2 regions of the Brevibacillus agri genome follow, and region 2 is predicted to be linked to the other one. Evidence: riboswitches for the same ligand, from Rfam matches in the RefSeq annotation. Region 2 holds a riboswitch; the other holds the start of a gene.
What was found. Region 2 has a riboswitch for cobalamin ahead of BA6348_RS03575 (hypothetical protein). Riboswitches for the same ligand answer to the same signal wherever they lie in the genome.

Region 1 (4,421 bases), 2.2 Mb from region 2:
TCGAGCTTTTCTCCGAAATATTCCACCATGTCTGTCCGCTCGAACTCGCCGTGCACCAGCACATCCAGGCCGATCTGTTCCTGAATGGCGATCCACTCGCGGATTTGCTCCTGAATGAACGCATCGTACTGTTCGACGGTCCAGTTTCCTTTTTTGAACTGCTGTCTGGCCTGGCGAACTTCTGTCGTCTGCGGGAAGCTGCCGATCGTCGTCGTTGGCAGCAGCGGAAGCTTCCACGTCGCCTGCTGAATCTCGCGACGCTCGTGGAACGGCACTGCCCGCTTCGCCGCTGTCGACGCCAGCGCTTTTCTCGCCTCCTGCACTTCCTGGCGGTTCCGTGCCGGAGATTGGGCCAAGCGCTGCAAGTCTTTCTCGTTCTGGGCGATTTCCTTCGAGATAACATACTTTCCATATTGGAAACCTTGGACTAATAAGCGCACTTCAGCCAATTTCTCATCGGCAAACGCCAATGCGACGCGCACTTCTTCCGGCAAATCGGTTTCGTCTTCGACGGTAACCGGAACGTGCAGCAGGCTGCTCGACGGCTGAACCCATACCCGCTCTGGGGCTACTACGGTGCACAACGTTTTGACCAACTCCCACTTTTCCTCCAGGGCCGAGCGCCAAATGTTGCGTCCGTCGATGACCCCGGCGCCGAGCACTTTGTCTTGCGGAAAACCGTGCGTCGTCAAGTTGGCCAGGTTCGCTGTTTTCCCGTGAACAAAATCAAGGCCCAAACCGTGGACAGGCAGTTCAATCAGCTCCTCGTACCAGTCCACCGCTTCAAAGTACGTCTGCACCATCAGCTTCAGGTGCGGCAGCGCCTGGCTGAACTGCTCGTACACGCGACGAATGAGCACTTTGTCTTGCCCGGTAAGATCGAGGACAAACGCAGGCTCGTCGATCTGCACCCACTCGACGCCGTGCAGTTCCAACTCGCGAAGGACGTCCACGTACAGCGGCACGATCTGATCGACGACGCGTTCAAATTCGTCTTTGGCATACCCTTTGGACAGCTTGACAAACGTGTACGGCCCGACGATGACAGGCTTGCCGGCGATCCCTAGCTGATCTCTCGCCTCCAGGTACGCTTGCAGCGGCCTGTTTTCCGTCAAGACAGGCGTGCGCTCGCCGAACTCGGGGACGATATAGTGGTAGTTCGTGTTGAACCACTTGGTCATTTCGCTGGCGACCGCGTCTTTGTTGCCGCGCGCCATCGCAAAATACGTAGCCAGCGGCACCGGACCGCCCGCATACGCGAACCGCTTCGGAATCAGGCCGAACATGACCGCCATGTCGAGCATGTGGTCGTAGAAAGTAAAGTCGTTGACCGGAATCCAGTCGATCCCCTTTTTTTGTTGTTTGACCAGGTGCTGCTTGCGAATTTGCTCCATTTGCGCAAGGAATGTCGTCTCGTCGAGTTTCCCCGCCCAAAAAGCTTCCAGTGCCTTTTTCCACTCGCGATCTTTGCCGATCCGCGGATATCCCAAGTTGCTGCTTTTCATTTGCTTCCTCTCCATCCTTTGCGATCATTTTTTCGATTTCGCCCAATAAAAAAGGCATCTCCAACGATCAGAAAGAACGTTAGAAATGCCAAATAAACACTGAGATCACAGCATCCTAACACCTCCCTATCTCCCGTAGGTTAAGCAGTGTTGTCGAAACAGGCAGGTCTCCTGACTTGAGGATCATGATCTGCACAACGCCTTCCCAGTCAGCTCGACCAGTGGCCAAAAGTTGTGCAAACTCCCCTCATACAGTGGCGGGACCGTGTCGGATTCTCACCGACTTCCCTTTTCATCCTTGCGCCGATATTCATCGCCAAGGAACCTGTCTCCACTCATATGAAATTGTCGGTATGAGTGCATGTGCCCCAAAAATGGGCGGGACACACCTTTCTTCATACAGTAACACGTAAACCAGTTTTTGTCATGCTAAACTATTTCCACTTTGCAAACTGATGTCAACGTTCAGGCTGCTTCCTCATAATGCCTGTCCTATTGCTTGGTCAGGCGAAGCTCACGCGCGCGCAGCGATGGTTTGCGCATCAAATAAACGAGGTAGCCGCCAACGCCCCCGATCAATGCAGGCAGCAGCCAGCCCAGGCCGATCGTGTACATCGGCAAGTAGCGGGAAAAGACGTCGTTGATCGCCGCAAGCTCGACCCCGGCAGCATTCAGCCCGTCAAACAGGCTGACGAGAAACGTACCGAACAAGCTGCCTTGATACACCTCTGGCCGACCGCCAAACCCTTGATGCAAAAACGTCAAAAAGATCAGCGAGATGGCGATTGGGTACATCGTCGTCAAAATCGGAACAGACACCTTGATGAGCGCAGTCAACCCGATATTGGCGACGAGCGTACTGAACACAGCCAAAATGACGGCAAACTTTTTATACGAAATGCGCGGAAACATCGCGTGGAAATACGACGAGCACGCCGTAATCAATCCGACGCTGGTCGTCAGGCACGCCGCAGTAATCATCAGGCCGAGCAGCAGGCCGCCGTAAGAACCGAAGTAATAATTCGACACTTTGGCCAAAATTTGCGCCCCGTTTTCCAAATGGCCGAGCTTTTCCACGCTGGAAGCGCCCATGTAGGCAAGCACCGAGTAGAAAAACGCCAGGAGCGCACCCGCAATCAGCGTTGCTTTGGCGCACGTCAGCAAAATTTGCTTTTTCGACGTAACCCCTTTTTCCTTGATCGCATTGACGATGATGATGCCGAATACAAACGCCCCGAGCGCGTCCAGCGTCAAATAGCCGTCCTGGAATCCTTTGAAAAACGCCTTGGACTGGTAATCGCCCACTGGCGCTTGCAGCTCGCCAATCGGATACACAATCGCCGTCAGGACGATGATGCCGATAAACGTCAGCTTCATCGGTGTCAAGACTTTTCCGACTACATTGATAATTTTTCCTGGATTGAGCGACAACAGGCAAGCGAGCGTGAAGAACAAGACGGTAAACACAATCAACGGCAAAGGCCCGGCCTGCTCGGACAAGAACGGCTTGATCCCGATCTCAAACGAAACATTCCCGGAGCGCGGAATCGCAAAAAACGGCCCGATCGCCAAATAGAGCAAAATCGTGAAAACAAGACCGAACAGCGGGTGCACACGGCTTGCGAGCGAACGCAAATCGTCTTTACCTGAATACACCAACGCTGTAATTGCCAAAAGTGGCAAGCCAACCCCTGTCACGAGAAAACCGGCGTTGGCTTCCCAGACGTTCGTTCCCGCCATCTGTCCCAGCATCGGTGGAAAAATCAGGTTGCCTGCTCCGAAAAACAGCGCAAACAGCATAAATCCGATGATGACGATAAACGAATATGAAACTTTTTGAAGCATGACAAAAACCTCCTGTGAGTAAGAACGAAGGGCCTTGTAAGGAACCCTCAGATTAGTGAAAAAATTCACGAAGTCTAGCGGCTCGTCCAGCCTCCAGCCAAACTGGATAACACTGGATTCATTGTCAGATAAATCAGTCCTCCAGACGCATGACACGATGATTCTGCGACTCTCGTCACTGCCGCTTTGCTGTTCCAGCCTAAGCCCAACTCGGCTCGACCGGATGGCAATCAAAAGAGCCGACACATCATTTATTTATAACATAAATATGAATGAAAAGGTATTTTAAAATGAAGAATTCTTTTATTCCTTTCTATAAAAGATTCTTGATCGAGAAAATCTCACAGGAAGGAATGTGGGCAACTCATCCGCTACTTCGCGCGCGCCTGTGCATGCGCGCCGCTCGCCCCTTTTCGCGTAACGGGCACGACAAAAAGGCTGCCGTCTGTAGACAGCAACCCTTTTAAACGATCGTTTAACTTTTTTACTCAAAGCGAAAATCGTCATCCGTCAGCGGCTCGACGTTGAGCGTGCGGACGTAGCCATTGCCTTTTTTCGAGAAGAAATCATGCTGCTTCGTGTGCGTGCGAATCCCGTTCAAGACGATCGGGTTGACTTCCTCCTCGGGGAAAAACGGCTCCAGCCCCAGATTCATCAACGCTTTGTTCGCGTTGTATCGCACGTAGGCCAACACCTCGTCCGCCAGGCCAATCTCTGTGTACAAGGAGACAGTGTACTCCTCTTCGTTTTGGTGCAGCTCGTGCAATAGCGCGTACAGCTCCTCTTTGACCGTCGCCTGCTCCACGACGCTGAGCCGCTGGTACACTTCCTGCGCGAGCACGCCGACGTACAGGCCGTGAATGCTCTCGTCCCGGACGATCAGGTCGATGATTTCGCCGCTGCTCGTCATCTTGCCCTGCCCGGCCAAAAAGAGCGGGTAGAAAAAGCCGCTGTAAAACAGGTAGCTTTCCAAAAAGACGGAGGCGACCATCGCCATGTACAAATCTTTTGGCGTCTCGATCTCCTGGTAGCGCTTTGCGATCAGCGCCGCTTTCTTTTGCAGATGCGGAC
Region 2 (4,421 bases):
GAAATTCTGCCGGATACGATACTTTAAACAGCACGTGCTCCATGACGTAGGAGTCGAGCGGGCGCGCGAGCTTCAGTTCTTTTTTGTTGAACAAAACATCCTGGAATCCCCAGCCTGGCGCAGACAGAGCGGACGGATAGCCCATCTCTCCCTTGAGCGCCATCAATGCGAGATGAACGCCCCGGCTGGTCGCGTCCCCGGCTGCCCACGACTTGCGCGATCCCGTATTTGGCGCGTGACGATAGGTGCGCAAGGCGGAATTGTCGATCCACGCATTGGACAAAGCGTTGATAATTTCTTCCCGGCCGCCGCCCAGCATCTTCGTCACGACAGCCGTTGTGGCGATTTTGACGAACAGCACGTGATCCAGGCCGACGCGGTTCAGGCTGTTTTCCAAAGCGAGCACACCCTGGATTTCGTGCGCTTTCACCATCATTTCCAGCACATCGCGCACGACGAGCGGTTCTTTTCCTTCTGCCAGGCGTACGCGGCTCAAATAATCGGCTACTGCCAAAATACCGCCGAGGTTGTCCGACGGATGCCCCCACTCTGCGGCCAGCCACGTATCGTTGTAATCGAGCCAACGGATCATGCAACCGATATTGAACGCTCCGCGCACCGGGTCAAGCACGTACGAGGTTCCCGGTACACGGCAACCGTTCGGAACGACGGTTTCAGGCACGATCGGCCCGAGCAGCTTCGTGCACTCCGGATAGGACAGAGCCAAAATGCCGCATCCGAGCGTATCCAGCAGCACGTAGCGTGCGGTCTGGAACGCTTCTTCACTCGTAATCTCCTTCGTCAGCACATAGTCTGCGATTTCCTCCAGCAACTGGTCTGTTTTTGTCCGTTCATTCATTTTCAGCATGCGAATCATTCCTTTCTCTTTTTGGATTTACGCGCGGCGTTGGCCGATGTAGTTGACCCGGGGCCGGAACAGGCGGTTGTGTTTATGCTGCTCGATCACATGCGCGCACAGCCCTACTGTTCTCGCACTGAAAAAGATCGGGGTGTACAGCGGAATCGGAATCCCGAGCATCCAGTACACCGGAGCGGCGTAATAATCGAGATTCGGGTAAATGCCCTTCTCGCACTCCATGATTTTCTCTCCGGCTTCGCACATCTGATACAGCAGGTCGTCTCCTTTGGCGTCGCACAGTTGCCTCAAGGCGTCCTTCATCATGAGGGCACGCGGATCGATCTTTTTCATGTACACGCGGTGGCCGAATCCCATAATCCGCTCTTTGTTGGCCAGCTTGGACTCCAGCAATTGCTCAAATTCCTCGACCGAGCTTGCCTCAAGCAGCATGTGCATCACCGCTTCGTTTGCTCCGCCGTGCAAGTTTCCTTTCAGCGAAGCGACCGCTCCGGTCAATGCCCCGTACAAATCCGACAAAGTGGAGGCGATCACCCGCGCCGTAAAGGTCGAATTGGGCATTTCGTGCTCGCTGTACAAAACCAGGGATCGGTCGAAGATGGCCTCTTCGAAGGCAGACGGGATTTTGCCCGTAATCATGTAGAGAAAATTGGCGCTGTACGACAGCTCCGGCAACGGTGCCACCAGCTCGGCTTTTTGAATCACGCGGTAGCTGTTGGCGACGATGTTCGGCACTTTGCCGAGCAGCTTGTAGGCCCGCTCCTTGTTGGCTTGCGGCGAGCAGTTGTCGAGGTGACTGTCATAGCCGGCCAGCGCCGACAGCCCCGTCCGCAAGCCGTCCATCGGATGCGTTTTTTCCGGCAGCAGCTTGAGCATGTCGAACACTTCTCTCGGGATGTCGTACTCGCTCTTCAGCTTCTCTTCTACCGCCCGCTTTTGTTCCTCGTTCGGCAGCGCTTCCTCCAGCAAAAGATGGACGATATCCAGGTAACGGTACGCTTTGGACAGCTCGATCAAGTCGTACCCTTTGATGACGATTTCTCCTTGCTTCGTATCCAGAAAGGAAATGCTCGTTTCCGCAGCCACTACCCCTTCCAGACCTGGAAAAAACTTTTCTTCAACTCCCATGTTCCTCATCCTCCGCCCCAAATAGGTTGATCTTTAGACGTTGATAAGCCTTGTCGAGATTTTGCAAAAGCTTTTCTTGATCCGCTGGACTGTCTGATCGCCTGATGACCTCGTCTTTTAATTTCGAGTAATGCGCCTTGATAACGCTCGGGTTCTCTATCGTCAAGTTGTTCATAATGCACGCCTGAAAATCGTTGGTAAAATACTCAACCGTTCCAAACAAAAAATCGCTCATCCGTCACGTACCCTCCTGAAAATCCGCACAAAAAAACAACTTCCGCAGAAGTTGTTAAGAGGCGAATGAATACTCAAATAAGCATGCTGATTGTCCAAATCAAAAACACGCCTATCCATTTCGCACTTAACACCCCCTATCCTCGTAGGTATTGATGTTGTGCTCAAACAGGCAGGTCTCCTGGCTTATGTTCATCGCTTTTCGAACCTTCCCATTTTCGGCTGGCGAAAACAGTGGCATCTTCGAATCGCTCCCAATTACAGTTGCGGGACAGCGTCGGATTCTAACCGAACTTCCCTTTTAAGCAGATAAAAGATGGTGAATTTATCTGCACCTGTTTGTACACGTATTTAGTTTGTCTCGAATATACCACCGATTCAGAAAATTAACAATTGGATTCTTTCCTAAAAATTGGGTAACCCGATTGAACGCACACGAAAAAACCAGCCAATAACGATGATTGGCTGGTTACTGATGGCTTACCCGATAATTTTTGTCTTCTTGGCATTCTCCATCGATTTTTGAATCAGACCGCTCAACGGACGCTTCAAGGCAAGCGCGATGAACAGGCTGATTCCGATGAAACCGAACAGAAAGAGAATATCCCGGATCGCCGTCTCCCAAAGCACCCCGCCTACGCCCTCCCGCAGCAAGCTGATCGCGTAGGTGAACGGCATGAACGGATTCAATGCCTGGAAAAAGGGAGCGGTCATGCTGATCGGGAACGTCCCGCCCGAGCTGGAAAACTGGAACACCATGAAAATGATCGCGATGCCTTTGCCCACGTTGCCGAATACGGACAGCAGCGTGTACGTGATCGTGACGAATACCATGCTGACGAGCATCGCGAAAAGCACAAACGGGACTTTATCCGCAACATAAGCTTCCAGAATGTAAATGTCTCCAAGCGTAATGCACAATGCCTGAAGCAGACCGATCGTCACAAACGTGCCCAAGCGGCCCAAATAAAGCTGGTACGGCTTGTAGCGGCCATCCGGATTTTCCGCATCCGGCTTGAGCAGGGAAATCAGCAGCGTGGCCCCGACCCATAGCGACAGGACGCCGTAAAACGGAGACATCGCCGAGCCGTAGTTCGGGATCGGGTATTTGCGGTTTTCCTTGATCTGCACCGGGCTGGCGAGAAATTCGCTCTCTTTTTGAATATCCCCGCGCAAAAGCTTGGCGAGATCGGCGAAGTTGTTGTTCGCCTCTACCTCTCTCAGCTTGTCTGCCGCCTGCGAAATCGCGCTCTCCAGCTTGGGCAAATCGTCGCGAACCAGCGCCGCCACTCTGTGGACGCCGTTCTCCACCTCCGGCAGCTTGTTGCGCACAAAATCAGCCAGCTTCACAAGTTCCGCTTCCGCCTGCGGCAAATCGTTGCGAATGAATGCCGCCGCCTGGTCGAGCTTTTGCCCGATGGCTGGCAAGTTTTCCTTCAAGAACGGAGCCGCCGTGCGAATCGCTTTGGCAAAAGCGTCCGACTTCGCTTGCAGCGTTTGCGCCAACTCGTGAACCCGCGCCTGAATTTGCGGCAGCTCCTGCTCGATTCGTTTCAGCTCTGCCAGGCCAAGCTCCAGACCTGCCTTCGTTTCCTTGAGAATCGTCTCGATATCCGGGAGCTTTTCCTGCGCTTTGTGCAAAAGCTCGGCGGACGTTCCCGTGATCGTCTTCAGCTTTTCAATGCCTTCCTCGATTTTCGGAACGATTTCGCTATCGTAGCGCCCGAGAATATCGCCCAGTTCCGCGCTCGTGTTTTTCGACAGTTCGTTCAGGCTCTCGACCAAGTCTCGCGCTGGCTTTTTCCCGTTTTCCAGCGCGTCTGCAATCGTGCCGAGAATTTCGATTTGCCGATTCATCCTGTCCTCGAGCCCGTGCAGCCGCTCTGACAAACGGTCCAGCGGCTGTCCGGGGATGTAGCCGTTCAGCTTGTCGGCCAGCGCTGCGGTATGTTCCAGCACGCGCACGACTCGGGACAGCCTGTCCTGGACGGCATGAACCTCTTCTGCTGTCGGCAAGCGCTCCGGATTGAGCTGCAAAAGCCTGTCTGTAAGCTGCGCAAGCGCATCGGCAGCTTGCTGGGCCAGCAGGAGATTTTGCTTAATCAGCGGCGCGATTGTGTCCCATGCGCCGTCATGGGTTGCAAAAAACCGATTCAGTTGATCGGCCAAATCGGCTCCTTTG

Region 1: it holds a riboswitch for cobalamin, as region 2 does, so the genes downstream of both, metE (5-methyltetrahydropteroyltriglutamate--homocysteine S-methyltransferase) here and BA6348_RS03575 (hypothetical protein) in region 2, are expected to answer to the same signal.

Annotation. Positions count from the first base shown of each region.
Region 1 covers NZ_CP026363.1:2,900,946-2,905,366, reverse strand. The annotation lists gene metE (5-methyltetrahydropteroyltriglutamate--homocysteine S-methyltransferase) at 1-1,505, opposite strand, end outside; cobalamin riboswitch at 1,650-1,849, opposite strand; gene brnQ (branched-chain amino acid transport system II carrier protein) at 1,998-3,350, opposite strand; gene nrdF (class 1b ribonucleoside-diphosphate reductase subunit beta) at 3,835-4,421, opposite strand, start outside.
Region 2 covers NZ_CP026363.1:672,158-676,578, reverse strand. The annotation lists gene BA6348_RS03585 (bifunctional 2-methylcitrate dehydratase/aconitate hydratase) at 1-868, opposite strand, end outside; gene mmgD (citrate synthase) at 896-2,005, opposite strand; gene BA6348_RS03575 (hypothetical protein) at 1,995-2,240, opposite strand; cobalamin riboswitch at 2,394-2,593, opposite strand; gene BA6348_RS03570 (YhgE/Pip domain-containing protein) at 2,720-4,421, opposite strand, start outside.